DNA from 3 places in the Shewanella sp. Sh95 genome. Region 2 is predicted to be linked to each of the others. Evidence: predicted binding sites of a transcription regulator. Region 2 holds the regulator's gene; each other region holds the start of a gene.

Region 1 (10,429 bases), on a different contig from region 2:
GAATGCTGCCGTCTTGCTCATATTGCAGATATAAACGCTCAAATTCAGCTTGGTCTTCAAAGAAGGCATCGTAAAGACCGGGTACGTCCGATGGGCTGAACAGGCTGATATTTTCACCTTTGATCAGACGTTGATACATCAGTTTATTCAGTTGCACGCCGTAGTCTAAATGACGGATACGGTTATCTTCAACGCCACGGTTATTTTTCAGTACTAGCAGCGATTCAACTTCTAAGTGCCAAATAGGATAGAAGAGGGTGGCTGCACCGCCGCGCACGCCGCCTTGCGAGCACGATTTCACCGCAGTTTGGAAATACTTGTAGAAAGGTAAGCAACCCGTGTGGAAGGCTTCGCCACCACGGATTGGGCTTCCTAATGCACGGATACGACCGGCGTTGATACCGATACCAGCGCGTTGGCTCACGTATTTTACGATAGATGATGCTGTCGCGTTGATTGAATCCAAGCTATCGCCACATTCAATCAGTACGCATGAGCTAAACTGACGAGTCGGGGTACGCACTCCCGCCATGATAGGCGTTGGCAGTGAAATCTTAAAAGTCGATACTGCGTCGTAAAAATCTTTGACGTATTGCAGACGCGTTGCCTTTGGATAGCGGGCAAACAAACAGGCCGCCACCAGAATATAGAGGAACTGGGCGCTCTCATAAATCTCGTGGGTGACGCGGTTTTGAACCAGATATTTACCTTCAAGCTGTTTAACGGCTGCGTAGGAGAAGTTCATATCTCGCCAATGGTCGATATAAGTATCCATAATATCGAGTTCTTCGCGGGTGTAATCCTGCAGAATATGCATATCATACTTACCCAACTCTACCAGCTTAGTGACATGGTCATATAACTTGGGTGGCTCGAACTGACCAAAAGCCTTCTTACGCAAATGGAATACGGCTAAACGCGCAGCCAGAAACTGATAATCGGGTGACTCAGGGGAAATTAAATCCGCCGCAGATTTGATGATCGTTTCGTGGATAGCTTCGGTTGGGATCCCATCGAAAAACTGTAAATGCGTGCGAAGTTCAACTTCAGAAACAGAAACGTTTTTTAACCCCTTGGCTGCCCAAGTAATTACGCGGTGTATTTTGTCGAGATCAATTGTCTCACGTGCACCACAGCGTTTTGTAACTGTCATATTGCTATTCATTGAAGAGAGGCCTTGGTTCTGATATCTGTTCAGGTGAACTAAGTCACCGTACGTTTCCTTGTAAAACAATCAACCTGAAAACCCTTAATACTGTTGACTATGGTGAAAATAGTCGATTTAGCGGGGAACTTCTAGTGTGTCTGATTGCTACCTATACACAAGATATGGTGTTTTAAATAATCTGAGATACAAGATAGTGAGGTTTGCTATTATTTGCAAGTCTCAATTTAGGGGGTATCTTGTGGATATCTTGAGGATAAAAAAATGCGTTAGTAATGACTAACCCTGTAGCTCAAATTGAGATTAGCGTGCGTCTGATATGGCGAATTTTTATTCCGATCCCGCAGTGTGATCGATCGCTAAAATAAGCAGCGATCACGATCGCGGGGATTGACCCATAGCGTTAATTCTATTAATAGCTATCAGCACGAATCCTGATTCGTGCTTATTTTGTTAACGCTTGGCTTAGTGCCGAATGTAAATTCGAAGGCGTCGTAAACTGTGCATAGGCAGGCCATGCATCGGGTGTATCGTCCTCGCCCAAATATCCCCACAGCGCTACACCGCCGAGCATGCCCGCCGCTTGAGCCGCCAGTAAATCCCGCTCAGCATCACCTAAGTAAAGGATTTGCTGTGGCTTGCACTGCAACTGCTGCGCGCCCAATAGCATAGGTGCGGTATGGGGCTTAGGGTAACGGGTCGAATCGCCGCTGATCATCACTGGCATACGCGAGCTGAGCTTAAGCTTATGTAACAGGGGACGAGTAAAGCGGGCAGGTTTATTGGTGATGACTCCAAATGGCACGCGGCATAACTCGAGCCAGTCAAGCAGTGGAGAAATACCTTCAAACAATTGGCAATGGTCGCCATTGATCCTTTGATAGTGGGCAAGGAGTCCTTGCTGGACTTGGGTGCGTAGCACCTCATCTGCGCCTGGAATGGCCGCATCGACTAAGGCAAAGCTGCCATGGGAGGCGGCGCTACGCATGTCTGCAAAGGGTTTTGCTGCAATACCGACATCAGACAAACTGAGGTTAAGGGCCTGAACCAGATCCGGCGCGGTATCGGCAAGAGTACCATCAAGGTCGAATAAGACCCCTTTAACCTCAGCTAAACTCATCTTAATCTGCCTTTTGCGTTGCAATCATATAGTTTACATCGACCTTAGATGTGTACTTAAAAATCCCTGTTAACGGGTTATAAGTGATCCCAAGGGCGTCTTTACAGATGAGGTCGGTGTTATCGACTAACTCAATCAATTCGGAAGGTTTAATAAACTTATTATGATCATGAGTGCCAATCGGTAACATCTTCAGTAGATATTCAGCACCGATAATGGTTTCGACAAAGGATTTAACATTGCGATTAATCGTGGAAAAAAACACAAAACCACCGGGTTTTACCATATCGCAGCAGGCTTGGATCACTGATTGGGGATTGGGTACGTGTTCGAGCATCTCCATGCAGGTCACCACATCATAGTATTCGCGGTGATCTTCCCTATGAGCCTCGGCGGTGTTTTTCACGTAATTGATGCTCACACCGGTTTCCAGCGCATGCAAGCGTGCAACTTCTAACGGTTCTTCACCCATATCAAGACCATCAACCACTGCACCGATGCGCGCCATGCTTTCGGATAAAATGCCACCGCCACAGCCGACGTCGAGCACTTTTTTACCAAAAATCCCGCCAGCAGTTTGATCGATATAGTTTAAGCGAAGGGGATTTAATAGATGCAGCGGTTTAAACTCGCCATTGAGATCCCACCAGGTTTCGGCCATACGTTCAAACTTTGCGATTTCCTGTGGGTCTACGTTGGTATTCTGTTGCATGCGATTACCTAAAGCGGCTGAATAGTGCGGCTATTATAACGACAATGGTGGATAAACACAGTATTGGCTGATTCTAAGTCTTTGTGGTTGAGTGAAATTTCAGCAATTATCATTAATTCTTAAACACTTTGTGAAGCTGAGCGGTTTTTCTGCTCGGATATTAATCAAGTCTTGGACTCAATTTCGCCATTAACAACCGATTTTATCGGGTTTAAAAGTGCAAATTGACAGTGTTTTCATCTATTAAGCCACATCCTTCTCAATTCGCGCAGGATAGGTCTGGCGACATTAAATAACTGTGTTAGAATGCCAAATCACGTTTTTGGGCCGCTCAATGATACGGATTATGCGTTGTCGGCTAATTTTCAGGGGAACGAGCAGTTTATGACTGATCTGGCATCATCTATTTCGCCAATTAATATCGAAGACGAACTAAAGAATTCGTACCTTGATTACGCCATGAGCGTCATCGTAGGACGTGCATTACCAGACGTGCGTGATGGCCTTAAGCCTGTACATCGCCGCGTGCTGTTTGCCATGAGTGAATTGAAGAACGATTGGAACAAGCCGTACAAAAAGTCTGCCCGTGTGGTCGGTGACGTGATCGGTAAATATCACCCCCATGGTGACTCGGCGGTATACGACACTATCGTGCGTATGGCTCAGCCTTTCTCACTGCGTTACACCTTAGTCGACGGTCAAGGAAACTTCGGTTCGGTTGACGGTGACTCTGCCGCGGCAATGCGTTATACCGAAATCCGGATGGATAAGTTAGCGCACCAGCTCCTCGCCGATCTTGAAAAAGAAACCGTTGACTATGTGCCAAACTACGACGGCACAGAACAAATTCCTGCGGTATTACCGACACGCGTACCTAACCTGTTGATTAACGGTTCATCGGGTATTGCGGTGGGTATGGCGACGAACATCCCACCACACAACTTAACTGAAGTGGTTAAAGGCTGTTTAGCGCTGATCGCCGATCCTGCGCTGTCGATTGAACAGCTCATGGAATATATTCCTGGCCCTGATTTCCCAACGGCGGCGATCATCAATGGTCGTAAGGGCATTATCGATGCGTACAAGACGGGGCGCGGCCGCGCCGTTATGCGCGCGCTGGCTGAAGTCGAAACCGAAGATAACGGCCGTGAACGTATTATCGTCACCGAAATTCCTTATCAGGTGAACAAGGCGAAACTCATCGAGAAAATCGCTGAGCTAGTTAAAGATAAGAAGATTGAAGGCATTAGCGGTCTGCGCGATGAGTCTGACAAAGACGGTATGCGCATCGTTATCGAAATCAAGCGTGGCGAAGTGGGCGAAGTTGTTCTGAACAACCTCTATGCCCAGACACAAATGCAATGTTCTTTTGGTATCAACATGGTGGCTTTGACCAATGGTCAGCCTAAGTTGTTCAACTTAAAAGAAATGCTCGAATGCTTTATCCTGCACCGCCGTGAAGTGGTGACTCGCCGTACCGTATTCGAACTGCGTAAAGCGCGCGAACGCGCCCATATTCTTGAGGCATTAGCGGTCGCGCTGGCCAACATCGACCCGATTATTGCGCTGATCAAAGCTTCGCCAACGCCAGCAGACGCTAAAGTCAAACTGGTTGAGCAGGGCTGGGCGCTCGGTCATGTACAGGGCATGCTTGAAAAAGCGGGTGATGATGCGGCGCGTCCTGAATGGTTAGAGCCAGAATTCGGTATCCGTGACGGCTTATATTATCTGACTGAGCAACAGGCTCAGGCGATTCTAGAGCTGCGTTTACACCGTTTAACCGGTCTTGAGCACGATAAGATCATCGCTGAATACGAAGAGCTGCTCGAGTTCATCGCAGGTCTGCTGTTTATTTTGCGCAGCCCTGAGCGTTTGATGGAAGTGATCAAAGAAGAGCTGGAAGAAATTCTTGCTGAATATGGCGATGCCCGCCGCACGGTGATCAACGCCAACGAAATTGATATGAGTCTTGAAGACTTAATCAACGAAGAAGACGTGGTTGTGACCCTGTCGCACTTAGGTTACGCCAAATACCAACCGCTGAGCGATTACCAAGCCCAGCGCCGTGGTGGTAAGGGTAAAGCCGCAACTAAGGTGAAAGACGAAGATTTCGTTGAAAAACTGCTGGTTGCGAACACCCATGATACGATTCTGTGCTTCTCAGATTTTGGTAAGATGTACTGGCTCAAGGTCTATCAGTTACCGCTGGCGAGCCGCACTTCCCGTGGTCGTCCGATTGTTAACTTGCTGCCGCTGGCCGATGGCGAACGCATTACTGCGATTCTGCCGGTGCGTGAATACGCTGAGGACAAGTACATCATCATGGCGACCTCTAACGGTACCGTGAAGAAGACTGCGCTGACAGCTTACAGCAACCCACGTGCTAACGGCATTATCGCTGTTAACCTCAAAGACGGTGACCAACTGATCGGTGTCGATATCACCAATGGTGATGATGAGATCATGTTGTTCTCGAACGAAGGTAAAGTGGTTCGCTTTAAAGAAGGCGAAGAAGTGGCCGTCCTCGATGAAAATGGCAACCCAGTGCTGGATGAAGAAGGCAATCCACAAATCAACTTCAAGGGCGTGCGTCCAATGGGCCGCGGTGCGACTGGTGTTCGCGGTATCAAGCTTGAAGAAGGCCAAAAAGTGGTGTCTCTCATCGTACCTAAGGGCGATGGCGCTATCTTAACCGTGACTGAAAACGGCTATGGTAAACGCACTGAACTGTCTGAATACCCATCGAAGAGCCGCGCGACCAAAGGTGTGGTATCGATCAAGGTGAGTGAGCGTAACGGTGCAGTTGTTGGCGCGGTACAAGTTGGCGGTAATGACGAAATCATGCTGATCAGCGACAAAGGTACCTTAGTGCGTACGCCGGCGAACGGTGTGTCTATCATCGGCCGTAATACCCAAGGTGTGACCATTATCCGCACCGCAAGTGACGAGAAAGTGGTTGGTCTGCAACGTATCGATGAGATCCAAGGCGACGAAGATGACGTCGAGCTGGATGAAAACGGTATGCCAATCGTCCCAGTTGTCGCTGAAGGTGACTCTGTTCAACAAGAGCCTTTAGAGGAAGAGGATGAACTGGAAGAAGAATTAGACGAAGATGAAGAGCTTGACGACGAGCAAGACGAAGACTAATTCGAAAGCATAAAAACGAGCGTCCAATTGGACGCTCGTTTTTTTCATGGCAACGTTTTATTTTATGAATTCTAATATCATGGTTTGTAAATAAGGAGAGTGGCAGTGAGCGCGATTTATAATTTCTGTGCAGGTCCTGCGATGTTACCCGCAGCGGTAATGAAAAAAGCACAACAGGAATTACTCGATTGGAATGGGCTAGGTGTCTCCGTGATGGAAGTCAGCCACAGAGGTAAGGAATTTATCGCGCTGACCAAGCAAGCTGAGGCGGATTTACGCGAGCTGATGCACATTCCACAAAACTATCATGTGTTGTTTATGCACGGCGGTGGTCGCGGTCAGTTCTCTGCCGTTGTGAATAATTTTTTAGGCAACCAAGGCCGAGCCCTGTATTTAGTCAGTGGCCAATGGTCTTCTGCGGCATTAGCCGAAGCCCAAAAGCTGGCGGGCGACGCGCAAATTGATAGCCTTAACATTATTGAAAAACATAATGGACTCAATGCAGTAGTGCTGCCTGATCTGCATAAGATTGATGCCGATTACCGTTATGTGCATTACTGCCCAAATGAGACAGTTGATGGTATCGAAATTTTTGATGAGTTAGACAGTCCATGGCCGATTGTCGCCGACCTATCATCTACCATTATGTCTCGTGAAATTGATGTCAGCCGTTACGGCTTAATCTATGCTGGCGCACAGAAAAACATTGGTCCTTCGGGCTTATCCATTGTGATCGTGCGTGATGATATGTTGAAACTGCCGAGTTTACCGCAGTCATCCATTATGGATTATCGTTTAGCGGTTGAACATGATTCTATGTTTAACACGCCACCGACCTTTGCCTGGTACTTAGCGGCCGAAGTGTTTGCTTGGCTTAAATCGATTGGTGGAGTGGCCAGTATCGCGAAAATCAATCAGCAAAAAGCGCAAATGCTATATGCCTGTATCGACGCCAATCCTTTCTATAAAAATGGTGTGGTGGCTGCGAACCGCTCACAAATGAATGTGACCTTTCAACTGGCTGATGAATCCCTTGATGGCGCCTTCTTAAAAGAGGCCGAAGCGGCGGGCTTAGTGGCTTTAAAAGGGCACCGAATTGTCGGTGGTATGCGTGCAAGCCTATACAATGCAATGCCACTGGAAGGTGTTGCCGCGTTGGTGACATTTATGAACGAGTTTGCAGTTAAACATCACAAGATTTAGTCCGCGCTCACCCTAGAGCACATAAGTTTTAAGCTGTTATACGCAAAAAGCGAATGCACATGTGCATTCGCTTTTTTGTTAGTTGAATTACGCCAAGTTTCTTACCCTGATAAGCTTGCGGCAATGGCACTTGTACCGAGCAAGCCTGTGAGCCGGCACGCATAACAGACCAATATACATAGTAATCTATGGGTAAGTTTTATCTTATTGTTTATCATCATTAAAAGTTGATATTTTGTTTTTTACCATAAGATAAATTACCAGGAAACCACTGATGGATTTAGCCAAGCTTTCGCGTATTAGTATGAAGCACTTAATCACTTTACACGTGATGCTCGATACTCTGAGCGTTACCGCCAGCGCTGAGCGCTTATGCTTAAGCCCTTCATCTGTCAGTAAAACCTTAAGTCAGCTTCGAGACAGTTTGAATGATGAACTGTTTTACCGTAATGGTAATTCACTGGTTTCAACACCTTTAGCCAAACGATTAGGCCCAAGCGTGCAACAAATGATCAATGATATGAATCAGATCATGAGTCAAGATGCGTTTACCCCAATAAACTATGAGGGACGTTTTTCGCTTGCAATGCGTGAAAGCACCTTTGAACTGCTGGCCGCCAAACTTAGCGCCCATATTTTGAGTTTGGCGCCCCATATTCATCTCGATATTTACAGCAAAGACAATATTGGTTTTGATGGACTCATTAATGGCTCGTTAGACTTTGTACTGTTACCCCATGATTTGAGTCAGCCTAATCCTTCGCAAGATGATCTAGTGTGGGAAACCTTGTTCAGTGATGAAATGATTTGCTTAATGAATGCATCCCATCCCTTAGCCAAACAATCGCATATCAGCTTTGATGACTACCTAAGCTACAGCCATATAGGCATCACAGATACGGATCTGAGTACACCTTATTTTGATATTTTACTCGCTCAACAATCTAAAAAGCGTGCCGTCCCCATTTCAGTGCCAGACTTTGGCAGCGCGGCGTTAATGTGTCACAACAGTGAACTGCTGTTTACCTGCTCGCGCCGCTGGGCATCCATCGCGAGCCAAGCCAAAGGCTTAACCGTGAAACCGTTACCCATCGAATATGGAAAAGTGGCTTACAGCCTCGTTTGGCATAAACAAAGTATGAAGGATCCCGCGCTACGCTGGCTGTACGAGCAGATCCTACTTTGTAGCCGTTAAAGGTAGATGGACGGTAACACGATATTTGTTAAACCTCGCTGGGTAAGAGAGGCCGCTAAGGCTTCAATATCCGTCTGTGTGCAACTAGGCCAAGTTAACGCTTCATCAACCACGCCATGGTGGTGAAAGGCGTTTAATTTCACCCGCGTATCGGCACCGAGTCTCAGTAAATAGCAAGATAGCGCGTCTATTTCCTGTTCAAAATCCGTAATGCCTGGAATATGCAGCAATCTTACTTCATACAGTTTTTGCTGCTGCGCCAAAAGTTCAATTGATTTGAACACCGCATGGTTATCTCTCCCGGTAATGTACCTATGGGTATCTCGTTGCCACGCTTTAAGATCCACCATAGCGCCGTCTAAAAAGGGCAGCAGTTTATGCCAGCCCGTGAAGCTCAAACTGCCATTGGTATCAAGCATACAGGTTAACTGTGATAACTGCGGTGAGGCCTTAATCGCTTTAAATAATTCAATAATAAATGGCAGTTGTAGACTTGCTTCACCACCGCTCACTGTAATGCCATTAATAAAGTGACGCTGATGGTGAAGAATCGCCAAGATTTCTTCAACAGTGTATCGGGTGACTTTGGGATTGGCTTGTTGTGGACACACAGCAAGACAAATATCGCACTGGCTACAACGTTCTTTATCCCAATGGATTTGATGCTTATTGTTAGCCTTTATCAATGTCAGCGCCTTGTCAGGGCAGGTGGCAATACAATCGCCACAGCCATCACATAATCCGATGGTATGTGGGTTATGGCAGTTTTTACATTGATAGTTGCAGCCCTGCAAGAATAACACGAGCCTGCTGCCAGGTCCGTCGACGCAGGAAAACGGCAATAGCTGACTAACTATTGCCTGTTTATTTATGGCCGATTTATTGAATGACACAGGGGGAGTGCTCATGGGCAATAACGCGTGCTTGGCGTTGCAATATTCCGGTATTTTGTGCTGCTTCTGCCCCTAAACCCGTGGTATTAAGGCGCGAGCCGCATTGTTTAAATGCTTCAATATCAGAGCGTTTTACCATATAGCCAGTGACGCGCATTAAATCGTTAGAGGCCACATTGGCGGTAAACTCCCTAAAACCTAGCTCAAGCGCCGCTTTACACAGCTGGAACATCGCTTGAGGATTCGATTTGACAGTTTCATCGATAGTCAAAATATCGCTGATCCCCGCCGTATAATACTGGTGATGCTGCGCGAGGGCTTGAATATGAGCGATGGGATTGGGTTCCGTGCCATAGGGAATACGAACACCTGGCGTCACGTCTTTATCGAGGCTAATACCGCCCTGTGAATGCAGCAGCGCTCGTCCATGGTAGCCATAGGTGACGGGCGTGGATTTTACTATGGAATCGAGGGCGGCAGAAATACGGTAGCCAAGTTGGTTTGCATCCATGCTAAGGCCATAACCTGTGGGTTTGTTTGATTCAGATAATTTGTCTGTCTCACTTGTCATCTGAGCTTGCAGAATATTCACCGCTTCAGCCATACCGTAAATACCAAACATGGGGGCAAAGCGCGATTCATCAATCAATTGTTCTTTAACTAAAAAGCTATCAAAGAAGTGCGACTCTTGATGTAAAAATGCTGAGCGCGCCTCGATAAGTTCGAAGGTGAGTGAGCAGTAATAGGGCAAGACACACTCAAAAAAGTCATTGATTGATGTGGCCTTTAATGCCACTTCTTTCAGATTGAGTCTAACTAAGGTATTAGCACCGCCTGCTAATGGTAAGGCATTGTAGCAACTCACAATACCAAAGCCGCGTTTGTCAAATGCACTGGCATGCAGAGGATAGTTGGCGATATGCGGTTTACTGCACTGACAAATATTGGTGGCCGCAATTTGCAATAATTCATCCGGCGTGACGGCGGGGTCATA
Region 2 (10,429 bases):
AAACCGCTTACTTAGCGAACGCACAAAAACTGAGCCAGAGCCGCGCCCGTTATGCGAAAGAACTGGATAAGTTAGTGACTCAATCTATCCACGAACTCAACATGCCCAAGGGTAAGTTCACCATTGAAGTGAATTTTAATCCCGAGATTATGTCGGTAAATGGCAGCGATAATATAGAGTTTATGGTCACCACCAACCCAGGCCAGCCTTTACAACCGATTTCACGGGTAGCCTCTGGCGGTGAATTGTCGCGTATCGGTTTAGGCATCCAAGTGATTACCGCGAAAAAGGTTGCCACTCCTACCCTGATTTTCGACGAGGTGGATGTCGGAATTTCAGGCCCGACCGCAGCTGTGGTTGGACGAATGCTGCGTAGTCTAGGAGAATCGACTCAAGTACTTTGTGTAACCCATTTACCTCAAGTTGCTGGTAATGGCCATCAACATATGTTTGTGAATAAATTCAACAAGGCGGGCAGTACAGAAACCACAATGATGCCTTTGGATAGGGAGCAACGTATCCAAGAATTAGCCAGACTTCTTGGTGGCGATACAATTACTTCTAACACTCTCGCCAATGCACGAGAACTATTACAGTAAAAATACAGTAAGCCACTGCAACGAAAATAAAGCTTTATAACCAATGCCTTATCTACAGCAGATAAGGCATTGGCATTTATAGGGTAACGAACTTTAGTTTGGGTTAACTAAAGATATTATTGGCTAATAAAGACAATCACTTGCAGACAAATAAGTGCAAAAAATCCTGCTAATACATCGTCTATCATAATGCCGAAACCACCTTCAACTTTGGCGTCGAGCCAACGTATCGGCCAAGGTTTTAGGATATCGAATAGCCGAAACAGCACAAAACCGACAGCAAGCCACAGAATACCAGCAGGAGCGGCAATCATAGTGATTAATAGGCCTGCAACTTCATCCCACACAATCGCACCATGGTCATGTACGCCCATGTCCTTAGCGGCCTTATCGCAGATATAAATCCCCGCGAGTACGCACACTAAGGTCACGGCTAAATACCAACACAAGGGCAACTGGGCCAATAATAAATAGAGCGGGACTGCCGCCAAAGTACCAAAAGTACCTGGCGCCTTAGCCGCTAAACCACTGCCAAAACCGAGGGCTAAAAAATGAATAGGATTTTTAAGGGACAGGCGCGACAGCGCCTGATCTTGGGATAACAACTTCATTAAAAATGCTCAAAACCGTGGTACGGTGGCGTAAATAGCTCACCATTAAGTTGCAACTTAAGCTTACTGCCCGCACAGATTTGCCCAACACGGACAAACTTAGTACCAGCATGGCTGAGGGCGGTTTCTAACGCACCTTTTTGTGACTCAGGCACGGTAAAGAGCAGTTCATAATCCTCGCCCCCCGTCAGCGCATAGCCTAATGCATGTTCTTCGCTCACGGTATCTTGCATCGCGCGCGACAAAGGAATCGCCCCCACATCGACTACAGCGCCAACCTTTGATGCCTTGAGGATATGCCCAATATCCGAGATAAAACCATCGGATAAATCGATGGCACTGGATGCCAAAGAGCGCAATGATTGCCCAGCCAATACTCGAGGAGTGGGTCGATAATGGCGATTAATCAAAAACTCTTTATGCTCCGCTCGCGCATGTTGCACGCCGCGGATCAAGTCCAGCCCTAACGCAGAATCACCAAGCGTACCCGTTACATAAATCCAGTCACCGGCCTTAGCGCCATGACGGGTCAAGGCTTTACCATGGGGGACTTGCCCGTGCACTGTGATATTAATTGCCCTAGGCCCGCGAGTTGTGTCACCACCTATTAAGGCGATGCCATAATATTCTGCCGCTTCAAACAGGCCTTCACTAAAACCACTCAGCCAGGTCTCGTTAACCTCTGGCAAAGTGAGTGCAAGCGTCATCCACGCAGGCTCGGCCCCCATTGCCGCTAAATCAGAAAGATTTACCGCTAAGGCTTTGTAACCTAAGGCTTGAGGTGGCATATCGGGGAAGAAGTGAACATTTTCGACTAAGGTATCGCAGGAAATGGCGATCGACTTGTTTTCGGCGGGCTGCACAAGGGCGCAATCGTCGCCAATACTCAATTTGACATCACGGCGTGTTGGGCCGCGGTGATTGAAATAACATTCAATAAGCTGGAATTCTTTCACTGTACAGTTTGGCGCGACTCACATCGGCCACCTTTGTTAGCAATGAAAAACGGTATCCTAAGATACCGTTTGTCCTTATTACTTACGTGCAACCAGTTTGTCGAGTAATCCATTAACAAACTTATGGCTTTCATCCGCACCGAAAGCTTTAGCCAGTTCAATCGCCTCGTTAATGGCAACTTTAAATGGCACATCTTTACGGAAAGTCAGCTCATAGGCCGCTAGGCGCACTATGGCTTTCTCCACTGGAGACACCTCATCAATGGGGCGATCTAAGTGTGGAATGATCAACTCATCCAATTGGGTTTTCTTAGTTGCTACGCCTGCAAATAGCTCACGAAAATAAGCTACGTCTACACCATCGAGACTCTGTTCAGTTAAAAACTCATGCTCGACATCGGCAATATTATTCCCGCTTAGTTGCCATGAATAAATGGCTTGAACGGCTAAACGGCGGGCCTTGCGGCGCTCAGAAGGCTTCATTATTTTTCCTACTATTACAACTGTTGTTCAAGCTGTTGCAGAACGTTGACCATTTCAAGCAAGCTTAGCGCAGCTTCGCCGCCCTTGTTACCCGCTTTAGTACCTGAACGCTCAATAGCTTGTTCAATGGTATCTGTCGTCAATACACCGAAGGCAACGGGCAGATCGAACTCTAATGCGATTTGAGCTAGACCTTTGTTACATTCGCCTGCAACAAAATCAAAATGAGGGGTACCACCACGGATCACAGCACCAAGTGCAATGATACCGTCAAACTTACCACTTGCGGCAACACGACGTGCAGCCAGTGGTAACTCAACCGCACCAGGTACACGGACGACAGTGATGTTTTCATCACTGACTTGGCCAAAACGTTTCAGCGTGTCAAGTGCACCTTCAAGCAGGCTCTCAACTAAAAAGCTGTTAAAACGCGAAATTACAATCGCAACTTTGGCATTCTTCGCTTCGATATTACCTTGAACTACGTTCATTTTCTTACCTAATTTAGCTAAAGCACCCGGCTTGGGCGAAAAGTGGCGACATAATACCACAGTCAATCGCCCACAGCCCTATGCAAATTATACAAATGATTAATTTTACCTTAGTGTAACGTCTAACAAGCTCGGCCTGTTACTCCGCCACGTATTCGGTCACTTCAAGCCCAAAGCCTGAGAGTGAATGGTAACGCTTAGGCGAGCTTAAGAGTCGCATTTTGGTCACGCCTAAACTGGCCAGAATTTGTGAACCTACACCGACACGGCGTGAAGTACCTTGCCATTTGGCTGACACGGGCGTCTGACCTTGATCTTCCGCCTCAAAGGCTTTGACTTTAGCGAGGATTTCACTGGGATGTTCTTGATTGCCAAGCAATACTAACACACCACCTTCGGCAGAAATCCGCGCCATCGCTTTTTCGAGCGGCCAGCTGCGTTGCTGATCGCGCTCAGAATGGAGTAGATCGTTAAACGTATTCTGTAAATGCACCCGCACTAAACAGTCAGGTTTCACCTCGCCCTTCACTAAGGCAAAGTGCAATTGGTTGTCGATAGTATCCCTAAAGGTCACCATATCGAACTCACCAAAACGGGTTGGCAGTTTGCATTTTGCTTCACGCACAACGGTCGTTTCTTTGGTGTTACGGTATTCAATCAGCGCCGCAATAGTGCCGATTTTAACGCCGTGTTTTTCAGAGAAAATCTCTAAATCAGGACGGCGGGCCATGGTGCCGTCTTCATTGAGGATCTCAACAATCACGCCCGACGGCTCAAGCCCCGCTAAACGGGCTAAATCACAACCTGCTTCTGTGTGGCCAGCGCGGGTTAACACGCCGCCGTCCTGCGCCATTAATGGGAAGATATGCCCAGGCTGAACTAAGTCCGACGCTTTGGCATCTTTAGCCACGGCAGCTTTTACCGTTACGGCGCGATCATGGGCCGAAATCCCGGTGGTTACGCCTTCGGCAGCTTCAATCGATACCGTAAAGTTAGTCGAGAACTGCGCATTGTTATTGGTTACCATCAAGGGCAGATTTAGCTGCTGGCAACGAGCTTTAGTCATGGTTTGGCAGATGAGTCCACGACCGTATTTCGCCATAAAGTTAATCGCTTCTGGCGTCACCAACTCGGCCGCCATAATCAGGTCGCCTTCGTTTTCTCTGTCTTCGTCATCCATCAAAATAACCATTTTGCCTTGACGAATATCCTCGATGATCTCTTCTATACTGTGCAGCGCCATTGTAGGACCTTTATGATTTTACTGTTGTTATGAAATTCTATACCTAAGTGAGCTAAGTGCCAGTGCCCTAACGCACAAAGCCAGCACGGGCTAACATTTCCATGGTCACCCCACCGCCTTGGGTTTCTTTAGTATCAAAGCGCATTAAACGCTCTAAATAGCGGGCAATTAAATCCACTTCAATATTCACCTTATCGCCGGCTTTCAAATCCACCAACGTGGTTTCACCCGCGGTATGGGGCACTATGGTTAATCGGAAACGGTGTCCATCGACTTCGTTTACCGTGAGGCTCACGCCATCGATGGTAATAGAACCTTTATGGGCGATATAGCGAGCCAGCTCCGTAGGCGCCGCTAACCAAAACTCAATCGCCTGGCCCCGCGCCAAACGCTGCTCAACGGTGGCAATGCCATCCACATGGCCGCTCACCATGTGCCCGCCGAGGCGAGTTGTCGGGGTAACGGCTTTTTCAAGATTAACCTTAGTACCCACTTTGTAGTTAGCAAAGCCTGTGAGACTGACAGTTTCAGCCGACACATCCGCCACATAGCCATCGGCTAATTGCTGAACCACAGTCAAACACACACCATTGGTGGCGATACTGTCGCCTAAACGCACATCGCTTAAATCCAGTTTGCCACTGGCGACCGTCAAACGAATATCATCGCCTTTACGTTCAAGCTTTCGCAGCGTGCCAACGGCCTCAATAATCCCAGTAAACATGGTTAACTCACTTATTCGCTAAAGATGGATTGGACGTGAGCCGCAAGGTGAAACGCGTATCCGCGCCCACTTTACGCTCATCGACCAGTTTGAGGGTCGGAATATCGGCCATCATTTGATAATCGGGTAATTCGAGTAGATTACGTCCTTGTGCGCCAAGAATTTTCATCGCTTGATACAGTACTAACTCATCGGCTAATCCCGCGCCGATAAAGGCACCTGCTAAGGTCGCGCCCGCTTCGATAAGCACCTGATTACAGTTTTTGCCTAAATAGCTTAAGAGTGTGGGCAGCGAGATGCGACCATCAATCGCCGGTAATTGAAGACAAGTCACATGGGACGGCAACTGCGCCATAAAGGCTGGCGAGTATGGCTCAGTTGAGACTAATAAAATCGGCGATTCAATCGCAAGCAAAGCTGCCTTAATCGGCATGCGGCAGCGACTGTCTAAAATCACCCGTAGCGGTTGTAAAATTTGCGCCTCACTCAATAGTGAGTTAAGACTGCCAAGCTCTGAGTAGCGCACATTGAGGGATGGATCATCGGCCAGTACGGTTTCAATCCCAGTTACTATGGCGCAGGCGCGCAAACGTAAACGCTGCACATCGCGGCGAGCTTCGGGGCCTGTAATCCACTTAGAGACACCATTGGATAATGCGGTTTTACCATCGAGACTCGCGGCAAGCTTTACCGTCACCCAAGGTAGGCCCGACTCCATGCGCTTCATAAAACCAAGATTTAAAGCATAGGCCTCATCGCGATGTAAACCGACATCCACTTGAATGCCCGCATCGCGCAGCATTTGAATACCGCGACCACCGACCTGAGGATTGGGATCTTCAACCGCCACCACCACACGTTTTACACCGATATTGATCAGCGCCAAGGCGCAGGGCGGCGTACGACCATAATGGCTGCAAGGCTCTAAGGTGACATAGGCGGTCGCGCCACGGGCAAGCTCGCCAGCCATGCGCAGTGCATGCACCTCGGCGTGGGGCTCGCCGGCTTTTTGATGATAACCTTCACCGACAATCTGATTATCTTTTACGATAACGCAGCCCACACTGGGATTGGGGCGAGTGGTATAAAATCCTTTGCGAGCCAGTTGTATGGCTCGGCTCATCATCTGGTTATCGAGTTCTGACCAATTCATATAAACCCTATGAAATCTTGAGGAAGCGTGCCCGAATGCAGCGCAAAACGAGGCACTAACCTAAGCACGAACCTAAGCACGAACCTAAGCACTAACTTAAGATAACCCATGTTACTTTTGCAGTTTCGCAATCGCCTCACCAAATTCGGAGACGTCTTCAAAGGCGCGATAAACCGAGGCAAAACGAATATAGGCAACCTTGTCTAGGCTCATTAACTGTTCCATCATCAAGTTGCCTATCATCTCGGATGGCACTTCACGCTCGCCAGTCGCCCGCAGCGTTGACTTGATTTTACTTAAGGCCTGCTCGATTTCATCCATGGACACGGGGCGTTTTTCGACCGCGCGTAACATACCTGCTTGCAGCTTTTCTTCATCAAAGGGTTGACGCGTGCCATCACGTTTAATCACCCGTGGCATGACTAATTCGGCGCCTTCGAAGGTGGTAAATCTTTCGTGGCATTCGGTGCATTCTCGGCGACGACGCACTTGATGGCCTTCCGCCACTAATCGGGAATCGATCACTTTAGTATCTGTCGCGCTGCAAAATGGACAATGCATTGAGCCTCCTGCCGTGAATGGAATAAAGCCTATCTTGCTTAAACCGAGCAGGTTTAAGTCTAAGATTTTAGCAATAAAAATGGCCGCTTAATGCGGCCATGGGATTTTATCCTATTTATCGGCTGAGGTTAACCACCTAAGCTTAACGACCTAAGCTGTTGTGAACTTAGCCGATATATTCGGATAAATTAACGAATTAACCGTAAACAGGGAAACGGGCGCACAGTGCCAATACTTGGCCTTTTACGCGCTCGATGACCGCTGGATTGTGAGCATCGTCGAGGATGTCACAGATCCAACTGGTTAACTCTTTCGCTTCAGCTTCTTTAAAGCCACGGCGAGTGATCGCAGGCGTACCAATACGTACACCAGAGGTCACGAATGGAGAACGTGGGTCATTTGGCACAGAGTTTTTGTTTACTGTGATGTTCGCGCTACCTAAAGCGGCATCGGCTTCTTTACCCGTCAGGTCGCGACCGATTAAGTCCACCAGCATTAAGTGGTTGTCAGTACCGCCAGAAACGATTTTGTAACCGCGCTCTAAGAACACTTCAACCATAGCTTTAGCGTTCTTAACCACTTGTTGTTGGTAAGCTTTGAACTCTGGCTCTAAAGCTTCTTTGAAGGCTACCGCTTTACCCGCGATAACATGCATCAAAGGACCGCCTTGACCGCCTGGGAATACCGCAGAGTTCAGCTTTTTGTATAACTCTTCATCATCGGCAGCAGACAGAATGATACCGCCACGAGGACCGGCTAAGGTCTTGTGAGTGGTTGAGGTCACAACGTGCGCGTGTGGCACTGGGTTTGGATACACACCAGCGGCGATAAGACCCGCAACGTGTGCCATGTCGACAAACAGATAAGCACCGATTTTGTCTGCGATTTCGCGCATTCTTGCCCAGTCAACGATACCTGAATAAGCAGAGAAACCACCGATCATCATCTTAGGCTTATGTTCAACCGCCAGACGTTCCATTTCGTCGTAGTCAATTTTGCCTGATTCATCGATGCCGTAAGGAATGATGTTGTACAGTCTACCGGAGAAGTTAACAGGTGAACCGTGGGTCAAGTGACCACCGTGAGCGAGGTTCATACCTAAAACGGTATCGCCTGGTTTTAACAATGCCATGTAAACGGCGCTGTTTGCTTGAGAACCTGAGTGAGGTTGTACGTTTGCGTAAGTCGCGCCAAACAGTTGTTTTGCACGCTCAATCGCTAAGGTTTCAACTACGTCCACATACTCACAACCGCCGTAGTAACGCTTGCCTGGATAGCCTTCGGCGTACTTATTCGTTAGTTGTGAACCTTGCGCTTCCATCACGCGTGGACTGGTGTAGTTTTCAGAAGCAATCAGCTCAATATGCTCTTCTTGACGCAGAGTTTCGTTCTGAATTGCGTTGAACAGTTCCGGATCATAATCTGCGATATTCATATCTTTTTTCAGCATTGCTTACTCCAGCTGCCAATTCTTGTAGGTAGGGTTGCGCGGTATTCTACTCGTAACGAGCCGACAATCCCAGTCTCTGAAACATGAAAATCCTACAGTTTTAGCTTGAATGCGCCTCAATGCCGAGTTGAGTTCGGCGCGCAATCGAGTAGAATTAGCCGCATCATTAGTCACTTATAGATGCAGAAAAATGGCTCAGTTTGTTTACAGCATGTTGCGGGTGGGCAAGGTTGTTCCGCCTAAGAAGCAGATCCTTAAAGACATTTCCTTAAGCTTTTTCCCCGGCGCCAAGATCGGTGTGTTAGGTCTTAACGGTTCAGGTAAATCCACCCTACTGCGCATTATGGCCGGTATCGATACCGAGATTGAGGGTGAAGCGCGCCCAATGCCAGGGCTGAAGATTGGTTACCTGCCACAGGAACCCAAACTCGACCCAACGCAAACCGTGCGTGAAGCGATTGAAGAAGCGGTTTCTGAAGCAAAAAATGCCCTCAAACGCTTAGACGAAGTCTATGCCGCTTATGCAGAACCCGATGCGGACTTCGACGCGCTTGCCAAAGAGCAAGGCGAACTTGAAGCGATTATTCAGGCGCAGGACGCTCACAATCTAGACAACATCCTTGAGCGCGCGGCGAACGCGCTACGTCTGCCTGATTGGGATGAAAAGATTGAAGTCTTATCGGGTGGTGAGCGCCGCCGTGTGGCGATTTGCCGTCTGCTGCTGGAAAAGCCAGAGATGCTGCTACTCGACGAACCGACCAACCACTTGGACGCCGAATCAGTCGCTTGGCTCGAACACTTCCTGCAGGAATACTCGGGCACCGTTGTGGCGATTACCCACGACCGTTACTTCCTCGACAATGCTGCTGGTTGGATTTTAGAACTTGACCGTGGTGAGGGTATCCCATGGGAAGGTAACTACTCTTCATGGCTAGAACAAAAAGATGCCCGTTTGAAGCAGGAGTCTGCCGCAGAAAGCGCGCGTCAAAAGACCATTGCAAAAGAATTAGAATGGGTTCGCCAAGGCGCGAAAGGCCGTCAGTCTAAGGGCAAGGCCCGTATGGCGCGCTTCGAAGAGCTGAACACCACTGATTACCAAAAACGTAACGAAACCAACGAGCTGTTTATTCCGCCCGGACCACGTTTAGGTGACAAAGTGATTGAGGTTAAAAACTTAACCAAGTCCTACGGTGACCGCGTGCTGATCGATAACCTGTCGTTCTCGATTCCTAAGGGCGCGATCGTCGGTATTATCGGTGCCAACGGTGCAGGTAAATCGACCCTGTTCCGCATGCTGTCAGGCAGCGAGCAGCCAGATAGCGGCACCATTGAGATAGGTGAAACAGTACAACTGGCGTCGGTTGAACAGTTCCGCGATTCGATGAATGACAAAAACACCATTTGGCAAGAAATCTCTGGTGGTCAAGACATCATGCGCATCAACAACATGGAAATTCCAAGCCGCGCCTATGTGGGCCGCTTCAACTTCCGTGGTGCAGATCAGCAAAAGATTATCGGCACTCTGTCGGGCGGTGAGCGCAACCGTGTTCACTTAGCTAAACTGTTGCAGGCTGGCGGTAACGTACTGCTCCTCGACGAACCGACCAACGACTTAGACGTTGAAACCCTGCGCGCACTGGAAGAAGCGATCCTCGAATTCCCTGGTTGCGCTATGGTGATCTCGCATGACCGTTGGTTCTTAGACCGTATCGCGACTCATATTCTGGACTACCGCGACGAAGGCCAAGTTAACTTCTACGAAGGTAACTACACCGAATACTCAGCGTGGTTGAAGAACACCTATGGCGCCGATGTGGTTGAACCACACCGCCTGAAATACAAGCGCATGACGAAATAGATCGAGAATCTAGAATCTAGAATCTAGAATCTAGAATCTAGGCAAGCGTGTATCTGAGGAGGTTAACTCGAAAGGGTTAAGCTCCTTTTTATTGCATTGAATTTAGGGTGAGGATTTTCCGTTATTTCAGGCTGGCACTATATTCATGCTGGTTCATGCTAGCAAAGTAGGCCACTAGCATATCCATCATCACTCTTAAGGCGGGCTGCATATGTTTACGGGATTGATACACCCCATATACGCCCAAAGATTGAGGTTTAAACTCCCGCAGCAGTGGCACTAATGCCCCCGAGTCGAGAT
Region 3 (10,429 bases), on a different contig from region 2:
GATTTTGTTACCTTGCACTCTAGATACGTAGGAATGTAAGCCAAGTGCATGATGACTCATGCTAATTTTGTCATCAAAGATCACTTTCGATAGGGGAGAGGATTGGCGTAAAAACTGATTTTTTATCCCTTGGGTATAGTCGTAGAGGGCTTTATCGCTGCGGATATGATGAATGTGCGGATGACGGCGAAGCAATACTTCCCCAAGCTTGCCACTTTGTAAAAGCTGTTCAACTTGGCGTTGGATATCTAGGCTATAACCACTGACATATTTTAGGTTTTGCATGATGCTTGCGACATGTAAGAGGCTTGGCGCTAAGTGATAGCGCCAAGCAAGAGCACTTAAGCTTTACCAAAAATATGGCGATTTTGCTGAGCGTAGGCAGCCTCAAAGGCGGGTTGTTGGAAGCGTTTCAGATCTAAGCTATCAAAGTCTACCTGAGGTGGATTGCGCTTATTTTGTTCCTTGATCGCCACTGGAGATAGCAAGGTTACAGGCAGCTCGCCTAATTGAATTGCGGCTTCGAGTTTGAAGCTAGTAGCAGAACCTGCCAGTTTGCCTTTTTGCTCACGCTCAATAATGACAATTTCATCGATCTTGTAATCTTCCATCAACTTATGGAAAGCAAAATGAAACTCACGAATTGCCTCCGTCGATGCCGACTGTGCAATGCTAAAAGACACTTTACGGCAGCTGGGTACGTTGAAGGTTTCACCTTCGTAACTGAGCAGACTGATGATGGCTTCGCCACCTTTTAATTCAACACCACAAATTCGCATGTTACACCTTTAACTATTTCAAATTACTTATGTATCGCCGGAAGAATCGCTCCAGCGAGTCACTCATTTTGAGCGCTCAAGTTTCACGGACTTGAGCTATCTTTTGCGTTATTTTTAGATCTCGTCGTCATTATCTTGTAGCAGTTGTGCCGCAGGTTTTTTGCGCATTGGCGCATCACCGACATCAACACCCGTGATAAAGCGTTTATCACGGGATGGCGCTGCTTTAACAAGGTGCGACTTAGGTTTAGATTTGGCTTTGGTGTTTGCCTTTACTACACCTTTAGTCGCGACGGACTTTGGCTTTTCTTTTAGACCACTAAATTTAGCTTCGAGCCCTTTAATTACACTGATTTCGAAGGTTTTTCTTAAAAAAAGTTGTACTTTTTTAAAGTTATCCCAATCCTTAGGACCAACTAAGGAGATTGCGTCACCTTTGGCTCCCGCGCGGCCAGTGCGGCCAATGCGATGAACATATTCTTCGGCAAATTTGGGCATGTCGAAGTTAATGACTAAGGATACATTCAGTAAGTCTAAACCACGGGATGCCACATCTGTGGTCACCAATATTTGCTGATGACCACGGGCAAATTGGTCCATGATCTGGTTACGTGCCGTTTGTTTTAACTCGCCACTTAAGGCGGCTGTTGCAAAACCTTGAGCCGAGAGCTTAGCGGCTAACCGCTCTGTATCGGCACGGGTGGCGGTAAAAATAATCACTTGCTTGTGCGATTCATCCGTCAGTAAACGACTGAGTAGGGCTTCTTTATGATCTAAATGATCACACAGATAAATTCGCTGCGAAATATCCTGATGTTCACTGTGGGCCGTGCCGATTGCCACATGTAATGGATTTCTAAGTAATGCCGCCGCAATCTCATTGATTTCACTATGATCTAAGGTTGCTGAAAACATTAAGGTCTGACGACGTTTATGATCGGCCGCCTCGTTGATAGCTTTTAACTGTGGCGCAAAGCCTAAATCCAACATACGGTCGGCTTCGTCCAAAACTAACAACTCTAATCCATTGAGGAATAAGTTTTTTTGTTCTAAGTGATCAGCGATTCGGCCTGGCGTTGCAACAATAAAATGCGGCTCTTTTGCCAGCGCTTTAGCCTGATCGTTAAAGTTTTCACCGCCCAATACACTAATCGCTTTATATTGGGTATTGGCCACCAATAAGCGTAACTGACTGTACACCTGATGGGCTAATTCGCGGGTCGGTAATAAAATTAATACTCTAGGGTCGCGCTTACTGAGGGCGCGGGTGGAGATAACCCTTTGCAATGCGGGCAGCAAAAATGCCAAGGTCTTACCTGACCCAGTCTTTGATGATGCCATTAAATCTTTACCTGCCAATGCGATAGGTAATGCTTGTTCCTGGATGGCGGTTGGGGTTGCAATCCCCATATGCTTTAAGCTTTGTAACAGACGCTGGTCCAGAGAAAAATCAGTAAACTGCAAAGGTATATCCCCTAAATCTGAGTGAGGGCAGATTATAGCGCTAAATCACTATGGTCAGCTATCTTGATTGGGCATAATCTTGCGTAATCATCTAAATAGCCACTTATTTGCTTGGCTTGTGTCACGCTCGATATTTGCACCGAGTGCTATGTTTAGCCAAATTGGCTATGAACTTACAGGATATCAAGCGACGATGTGGTTACTCTCTGCCCAAGGGGATAAGGCCGAGCGTAAACCATATAAATGTATCTAATGACTGGCTAGCGTAACGGTTTATGTTGTCTAATGATTGACAACACTTTGGCTGGAATTTAGCTTTTTCACGTCATAGCGCTTCTTTAAATCATCGATTTATTAAGGGAATTTATTATGAGTAAGGGGACAACTCCGACGATCGGTATTGCCTTAGGCAGTGGTGCAGCCAAAGGTTGGGCGCATATTGGCGTACTCAATGGGCTTGCCGCCATGGGAATTAAACCCGATAAGGTCGCTGGATGCTCAATCGGCGCCCTTGTTGGCGCTGCTTATGCCCATAATCATTTAGCGGAACTTGAAGAGTGGGTGCGCAGCTTCTCTAGTTGGGATGTGTTGGGACTGATGGATATTCGTTGGCGTAAAGGTGGGCTAATTGGCGGCGAAAAAGTATTCGATGTGCTGCAATCGCGGATTGGTGATATCAATATCGAGGATTTAGAGCGTCCCTTTGCGGCCATTGCTACGGATCTGTATTCAGGTCAGGAAATCTGGTTTCGCCATGGTGATTTACGCCAAGCCGTACGGGCCTCTTGCTCTATGCCTGGGATATTAGCGCCTGTCCGTCAAGGTGAGCGTTGGTTGGTGGATGGTGCAGTTGTTAATCCTGTCCCCGTTTCGGTGAGCCGTGCTATGGGGGTAGATATTGTCATTGCCGTTGATTTACAAGGTTTTCATACTGGTCGATTACAAGTTTTACCCGTTAATATGACCAGCCATCGGGCACCTAAAGATGAAACCCAAATGCCCGCGCGCCAAGAAACGGGTTTTATGGATTTATTCGCCCGCGGGCGAGAATATGTCGGTAGCTTAACCGATAAGTTTTCCCTAGGGACTAAATCTAATCCCGGTATGATTGCGGTGATGTCCCAGTCGATGAGTATTTTAGAGCAGCGGCATAAACGGGCGCGTTTAATGGGTGACCCTCCCGATATCTGTGTTGTACCCGAAGTCGCGAATATCGGCACCATGGAGTTCCACCGAGCAGCTGAAGCCATTGCAGCAGGTGAAGACGCCGTGGCAAAAGTGGCACATTTAATTGAAGCGGCGATCTGGAAAGGCTAAAAATGTCAGGATGAATTTATCTGTTAATTACGATATGACACTACTTACTGCTTGATTGGCTTAGTTTTTGCTTTAAAACGATTAATCAGTATTAGACGCCGAATTATTGACGATGAATTCTCTTTTAAATGCCCTTAATCTAAATCGTAGCAGTGCCGCTGAAGCTTATGGCCTGAATAGCAAAAAGACGGAGACAGGTAAAACTGAATCGAGTACGGAGTCAAACTCCTCAGCCAAAGAACCCCCTAAGGTTGATACTAAACCGAGTGACGAGATAGCGCTGTCACCACGGGCACTGCGAGCACAAAAAATTCAGGCCATGTCGAAAGACTTTTTTGCTGATGGCAAATTTAGCGTGGCTGAGATACCCGCTTTAGTCTCGCGGTTACAAAAAGACGGTATTCTTTCCGATGCACAGGTGGAACGGCTCTCGCAAAACGGCATTAGTTTGCCAAGCCAAAGTACCAATAAGCAGTCTTTGCAGGATTTTATCGATGATGAGCTAAAGTCTTTGGCTGAAAAATCGCCTAATAGCCCGATGATCAACACGTTAGTTGATGCTAAAAATGTGTTAAAAAACATGGATGATGCCCAGTCGCCAGTGCTGGCACAAAAGGCGACTAAAGTGTTTGGTCAATTAACGGATTATTTGAATAGCAACCCCACCATGAGCGATAGTCAAAAACAGTTATGGCAGGGACTTAAATCAACGATGCAGGTGGCTTCATCCATGGGGATGCAGCAATCAGCGTTGGGACAATTGAGCAGTTATCTTGCCTTAGCTAAGCGCTAGTCTTATTTACAATATTCTTTCAAAAACAATAGACTTTGGCTTCTGGGTCAAAGTCTTTTGTCATTATTAGCGCCATTTCCTGCGTCTACTATCTTGCTTTAGCATCAAGGTCAAGGCCTAAAACTGAGATCATTGGGTTTGGCAGCAGTTCTTATTTGTTCTTTTTATCCATCGGATAAATCATGATCTGGATCATGGAATTTTAGGTGTCGATGCCGCTTAATTGCCTACATATTGTGTTGATAGATTATTTAATCACTATATATAGTGTTAATTTTAATCGGGATGGAGAGGAATTAAACAATGCCAGTCGTGATCAAGCGGGATGGTTGCCGCACACCTTTTGATGAAACAAGGATAAGAGATGCAGTGGTCGCTGCTGCAAACTCGGTTGGGATAGAGGACGCAGATTATGCCGCGACGGTAGCCGCTTGTGTGAGAGAACGAGTGGCGAATATGGCAGAAGTTGAAATCCACCATCTACAGGATGCGGTTGAAAACCTATTGATGGAAGGCCCTTATAAATCATTGGCACGGGTCTATATTGAATATCGTCACGACAGAGACATTTGCCGCGATGCTACCAGTAAGCTCAATCTTGAAATCCGTGGTTTAGTCGAGCAGAGCAATGCCGCGCTGTTAAATGAAAACGCCAATAAAGACTCTAAAGTGATCCCAACTCAACGGGATCTGCTGGCGGGCATCGTGGCTAAACATTATGCCAAGAGCCATATTCTGCCTAAGGATGTGGTGGCTGCGCACGAAATCGGTGAGATCCACTATCACGATCTTGATTACTCGCCCTTTTTCCCGATGTTTAACTGTATGTTGATTGATTTGGCGGGCATGTTGACCCATGGCTTTAAGATGGGCAATGCCGAAATTGAGACCCCAAAATCGATCTCTACCGCTACGGCCGTGACGGCGCAAATTATTGCCCAAGTGGCAAGCCATATCTATGGCGGCACCACGATTAATCGTATTGATGAAGTGTTAGCGCCTTTTGTGGCCAAGAGTTATGACAAACATTATCAAGTGGCACTGAATTGGCAGATTAAAGATGCTAAAGCCTATGCCACTGCTCAGACTGAAAAAGAATGCCACGATGCTTTCCAATCCCTTGAATATGAGGTGAATACCTTACATACCGCTAATGGACAAACCCCGTTTGTGATCTTTGGTTTCGGTCTAGGTACTTCGTGGGAGTCGCGTTTAATTCAACAATCGATGCTGAAAGTACGCATGGCGGGGTTAGGTAAAAATCGTAAAACAGCGGTGTTCCCTAAATTGGTGTTTGCCATCCGTGATGGTATTAACCACAAAGTCGGCGATTGCAATTACGATGTAAAACAAATGGCCCTTAAATGCGCCAGTATGCGCATGTATCCAGATATTTTGAACTATGAGCAAGTGGAAAAAGTGACGGGGTCGTTTAAAACCCCTATGGGTTGCCGCAGCTTTTTAGGTTCCTATAAAGAAAATGGTGAACTCGTCCATGAAGGGCGCAATAACCTTGGCGTTGTTAGCTTAAACTTGCCACGTGTTGCGCTAGAAGCGAATGGCGATGAGGCTGAGTTCTACCGTATTCTGGATGAGCGGCTATTACTTGCCCGCCGCGCATTAGATACGCGTATCGAACGGTTAAACGGAGTGAAAGCCAGAGTTGCGCCGATTTTGTATATGGAAGGTGCCTGTGGCGTGCGCTTGCGTGCCGATGATGATATCGCCCAAATCTTTAAAAATGGTCGGGCATCGATTTCATTAGGTTATATCGGTTTACATGAAACCATTAATGCGCTCTATGGCACTGAAACCCATGTGTTTGATGATGCTAAGCTTCGTGAAAAAGCGGTGGCGATTGTTGCGCACCTTAAAGCGGCTACCGACGCATGGAAGGCCGAAACGGGTTATGGATTCAGCCTTTATAGCACCCCAAGTGAGAGTCTCTGCAGTCGTTTTTGTAAGCTCGATGCGCGCCAGTTTGGTGTGGTTGCGGGTGTAACCGATAAGGGCTATTACACCAATAGCTTCCATTTAGATGTGGAAAAGCACGTGAATCCTTACGATAAAATCGATTTTGAGCAGCCATATCCCGCCATCGCCAATGGTGGTTTTATTTGCTACGGCGAATATCCTAATATGCAGCACAATATCGAAGCGCTCGAAAATGTCTGGGATTACAGCTATAGCCGTGTACCTTACTACGGTACTAACACGCCGATTGACGAATGTTATGATTGTGGTTTTACCGGCGAATTTAGCTGTACTAGTAAAGGATTTACTTGCCCTAAATGCGGCAACCATGAGCCAAGTCGAGTGTCTGTTACGCGCCGTGTGTGTGGTTACTTAGGCAGTCCCGATGCCAGACCGTTCAACCATGGTAAGCAAGAAGAAGTGAAGCGTAGGATCAAACACTTGTAACATTTTTGCCTTGTTGTGTTTGTTACACTGATATCAGCACAGTCGCTTAGCATGGGACTGTGCTTTGATTTTTAGCCAGTCTGGCGCTCCTTGTATTTCGTATTGGACTTATACAATGAACTATCAGCAATATTATCCCGTTGATGTGGTCAACGGCCCAGGCACTCGGGCCACCTTATTTGTTTCAGGCTGTGAGCACCAATGCCGTGGTTGCTATAATCAAAGTACTTGGGATGTGCGCTCTGGCCATTTATTTGATAAGGCAATGGAAGATAATATCATCGCCGATTTGCAGGATACGCGAATCGTTCGCCGTGGCTTATCACTCTCTGGCGGCGATCCACTTTTACCCGCCAATCTTGAGGGGATTTTGGTGCTTGTTAAGCGCGTCAAAGCTGAATGTCCCGGTAAAGATATTTGGCTGTGGACGGGCTATGTATGGAATGAATTGAGCGATAAACAGCGTGCGGTGCTGGAATATGTAGATGTGCTGGTGGATGGCAAATTTGAGCAAAATCTTGCAGATCCGAGCCTTCCATATCGAGGTAGCAGTAATCAGGTGATCCGTTTCTTATAAAAGCGGTAACGAGGATCGCTAACTTGCTGCTATAATCCCACACCTTGACACAGTGACCCAGACAAACAGGCCAAAGATTAGGTCAATATCGGTCGGGACTCACTAAAGTAATTTAAGGTAACATAATGAATTTAAAGCAAGAACTGCAGCAGCTAAACGATAAGTTAGATAAGTTTCGTCGTAAACTGGCGGCGGCAGAGCAACGTGGCGATGTTGTCATCGTGGCGCAGTTTAAACGCGAGATTGAGGCTGTTACTAAGCAAATCAATAGCGTAAAAACGCAGCAGTCGCGTTTATTACAAAAGCAAGGGGTGGATATTCAGCACTTGCCATTTCACCGCGCCCTCACCAAAGCCGAGCAAGCCGATATGGGTCAACTCAAAAAGTCAGTAAAAGGCTTAGTTGTTGTGCACCCAATGACTGCTTTAGGGCGCGAAATGGGCTTGACTGAAGTAACAGGTTTTGCACCAGCAAAATTTTAAGCTACATTGCTAAGTTATTCAATAAGTTGCAAAATAGAACACTTATCTATTTTGCAGCGCCTTGGCTCGACATATTACCCATTGAGCTGAATGAGTCACCCAGTTAATAGCTTAGTTTTGTAGTTGATTAAATTACTAAAGTATTTCGTGATTGCTGAAAACACTTTAGAATAGGTGCGCCGTAGGCTAAGTACCTAATCATTGTTTTGTTTATGGATGTTCCTTCCGTCTCATGGAATGAGAGTTGTCGTTAAGGTTAAGTCATGTCGATAAAATATGTCGCGACGTCAAAATTACCCACTCCCTGGGGCGTTTTTGCCATGCACGGTTTTGAAGATACCGAAACCGGTAAAGAGCATGTTGCCCTCACATTTGGCACCCTAAGTAGCGATGCTCCTGTTTTAGGCCGTATTCACTCTGAGTGTCTCACGGGCGATGCCTTATTCAGCTTACGCTGTGACTGTGGATTCCAGCTGCAAACCGCGATGCAAAACATTGCCGAGACCGGCAGTGGGTTTATCTTATATTTGCGTCAGGAAGGTCGTGGTATTGGTCTGCTAAATAAGATCCGCGCCTATGAGTTGCAGGATAAAGGCGCCAATACGGTTGAGGCGAATGAACAGTTAGGTTTCCCTGCGGACATGCGTAAATACGATATGATCCAGCCTATGCTTGAGCAGATTGGCGTAAAGCATGTACGCTTAATGACCAATAATCCTCGCAAAGTCAAAGCGATGAAAGAAATCGGCATCGAAGTGGTTGAGCGCGTACCCTTACAAGTCGGTAAAAATCGCTATAATGAGGCTTACTTAAAGACTAAGTCCACTGAGCTTGGGCATATGATGTCTGAGTATCATTTTACGGATGAACAGTAGTTCTTAGTGCAATAAATTTACCGATTAGGCTGCAAATTAGGATCTGTTTGCGTAAATTGAATATCATTTTTAGTCGGTTTATCGTCAACCTCAGCTCCATTTCGGCGCTATCAATGGGAATTGTTTTCCCGCTGTTGGCGTCGACAGAGCCTGTTTCAAACTTCAGTCACCCGCAAGATATTGCAGCATTTGCCCCCCAATCTTCCTAAGCGTTTTCGAAGATTAGCCCTGAAACGCCGATTGATGGGAAAAATAATCCTAACTCTGTTTATGCCTTTGGCAGCTACCTTGGCACAGGGGTATATCGAGCTGCTGAGCAAAATGCCACCGTCGTTAGTATTCCGTTAAACTTTGATTTTTTGAAGGATGATAGTAGTCAGACTTGGCTGCGTTTACCCTTATCTTTCGGTTTTTTTGACTACTTAGCCAAAGACATCACCGACGGCGAATTGCCATCGTCAGTTGGCACCATGACGATAACGCCCGGCATCGAGCACCATTGGCAGGCAACGGCAAATACGCGGATGGAAGCCTATTTGGATGTGGGCTTTGGGACAAATTTTGAGACCGATGCGAATGTGGCGATTTTAGCCTCAGGTGTAAGTACCTTGTATGATTTTAGTCTTGCGGGTGAAGACAGCGTCTGGGTATCGAGGTTAAAGTTTGCGGGCTATAGTGAGCGGCTAGGAAAATTAACCGACCAATTTGCGGTATTGCAAACCGGGGTAGATATTGGCCTTTCGCCGCGCTGGCAATGGCTGAATATCCAGATGCAACCTAGATTATTTGCGGTCGGTTATTGGTACTTCAACGAGCTGGATTTTAGCCAAGATACTGAAGATGAAACCATTGTCTCTGGAAGCTATGAGTTTGGTGCCACACTGGCATTTTCTAAGCCTTTGGGCGGCGATCTCCTCGGCATAGATAGAATTGGCATCAGTTATCGAACCGGCGACGGGTTAAATATTTGGCGTTTATTGTTTAGTTTCCCAATCTAGTTTACAGCTACCAAGATTGAAAATGATTCTGTACTCAGCTTAGCCTGCGGCTTTTTGTGCATCGCGCATTTTCTGGTCCATTAACACGGCAATTTGGTTACCGAGTTGCATAATTTGTTCCTGCAATAGCTTACGTTGCTGAGCCGCGGCCTTCGAATCATCTCCTTCCAGTTTCGTGAGCATCTCCTGCAAAGCTTTGATTTGCTCTTTCAGACGCTTAATTTGTTCATCAATGATAGATTTGGGTTCTTCATTCTCAGCACTTTCCGTCTGTTGCCGTTTTTCCGCGGTTTGACCTCTGAGAGAAGCGCCTACTTCGGTAGCGAGAGCTTGTCTTCCGGCATTGGATATATTGACCGTTTCTTGCGTGCTGGTCTCTGCCGACGAATTCTCAGAAGCTGAGCTAGCTGTTGGCGTAGTGGTGATATAAGCGCTGGAAACAGATTTGAAGGCGCTGCTATTTGCGGTCGTATTTAATCCATTAATGTTCACGATAGGCTCCATAAGTACCTGAAGGTTATTTATCGAATTATCGGCCTTGAGATAAAAAACTTAAGTGCTAAGCATCCTATTTGATACAAAAGGCGTATCTAGGATAGGTTAGGGGATTAATGGTTAAGGTCGTTCACTTTTTGACTGATAAGGATATGAAAGATATGGCTCGTAAACTACAAATAACATGCGCTGCATTTTTGGCTTTGAGTGGAATAAGTGTGCCTGCGA

The links. Region 2 encodes NrdR, which represses ribonucleotide reductase genes. Its sites were predicted from a motif close to AAACACNANATNTNGTGTTT; they were not measured.
Region 1: a site for NrdR is predicted at 1,319-1,338, ahead of nrdA (class 1a ribonucleoside-diphosphate reductase subunit alpha). Genes of this name have one in related genera too.
Region 3: a site for NrdR is predicted at 4,607-4,626, ahead of nrdD (anaerobic ribonucleoside-triphosphate reductase). Genes of this name have one in related genera too.

What each region holds. Positions count from the first base shown of each region.
Region 1 is NZ_LGYY01000232.1:19,907-30,335, reverse strand. It holds gene nrdA (class 1a ribonucleoside-diphosphate reductase subunit alpha) at 1-1,165, opposite strand, end outside; gene AEA42_RS16895 (HAD-IA family hydrolase) at 1,611-2,285, opposite strand; gene ubiG (bifunctional 2-polyprenyl-6-hydroxyphenol methylase/3-demethylubiquinol 3-O-methyltransferase UbiG) at 2,287-2,997, opposite strand; gene gyrA (DNA gyrase subunit A) at 3,382-6,144, shown strand; gene serC (3-phosphoserine/phosphohydroxythreonine transaminase) at 6,250-7,347, shown strand; gene AEA42_RS16875 (LysR family transcriptional regulator) at 7,622-8,542, shown strand; gene AEA42_RS16870 (YjjW family glycine radical enzyme activase) at 8,539-9,450, opposite strand; gene AEA42_RS16865 (YjjI family glycine radical enzyme) at 9,422-10,429, opposite strand, start outside.
Region 2 is NZ_LGYY01000263.1:39,197-49,625, forward strand. It holds gene recN (DNA repair protein RecN) at 1-599, shown strand, start outside; gene AEA42_RS19405 (phosphatidylglycerophosphatase A) at 716-1,210, opposite strand; gene thiL (thiamine-phosphate kinase) at 1,210-2,166, opposite strand; gene nusB (transcription antitermination factor NusB) at 2,245-2,649, opposite strand; gene ribE (6,7-dimethyl-8-ribityllumazine synthase) at 2,664-3,140, opposite strand; gene ribBA (bifunctional 3,4-dihydroxy-2-butanone-4-phosphate synthase/GTP cyclohydrolase II) at 3,280-4,383, opposite strand; gene AEA42_RS19430 (riboflavin synthase) at 4,451-5,107, opposite strand; gene ribD (bifunctional diaminohydroxyphosphoribosylaminopyrimidine deaminase/5-amino-6-(5-phosphoribosylamino)uracil reductase RibD) at 5,115-6,260, opposite strand; gene nrdR (transcriptional regulator NrdR) at 6,372-6,821, opposite strand; gene glyA (serine hydroxymethyltransferase) at 7,018-8,271, opposite strand; gene ettA (energy-dependent translational throttle protein EttA) at 8,462-10,129, shown strand; gene AEA42_RS19455 (LysR family transcriptional regulator) at 10,251-10,429, opposite strand, start outside.
Region 3 is NZ_LGYY01000078.1:14,923-25,351, forward strand. It holds gene AEA42_RS05545 (M48 family metallopeptidase) at 1-285, opposite strand, end outside; gene AEA42_RS05550 (DUF3010 family protein) at 342-779, opposite strand; gene AEA42_RS05555 (DEAD/DEAH box helicase) at 894-2,243, opposite strand; gene AEA42_RS22145 (hypothetical protein) at 2,323-2,496, shown strand; gene rssA (patatin-like phospholipase RssA) at 2,613-3,560, shown strand; gene AEA42_RS05565 (hypothetical protein) at 3,673-4,353, shown strand; gene nrdD (anaerobic ribonucleoside-triphosphate reductase) at 4,657-6,774, shown strand; gene nrdG (anaerobic ribonucleoside-triphosphate reductase-activating protein) at 6,890-7,351, shown strand; gene AEA42_RS05580 (YibL family ribosome-associated protein) at 7,477-7,833, shown strand; gene ribA (GTP cyclohydrolase II) at 8,097-8,708, shown strand; partial or broken gene AEA42_RS05590 (hypothetical protein) at 8,822-9,706, shown strand; gene AEA42_RS05595 (FlxA-like family protein) at 9,746-10,198, opposite strand; gene AEA42_RS05600 (PQQ-dependent sugar dehydrogenase) at 10,363-10,429, shown strand, end outside.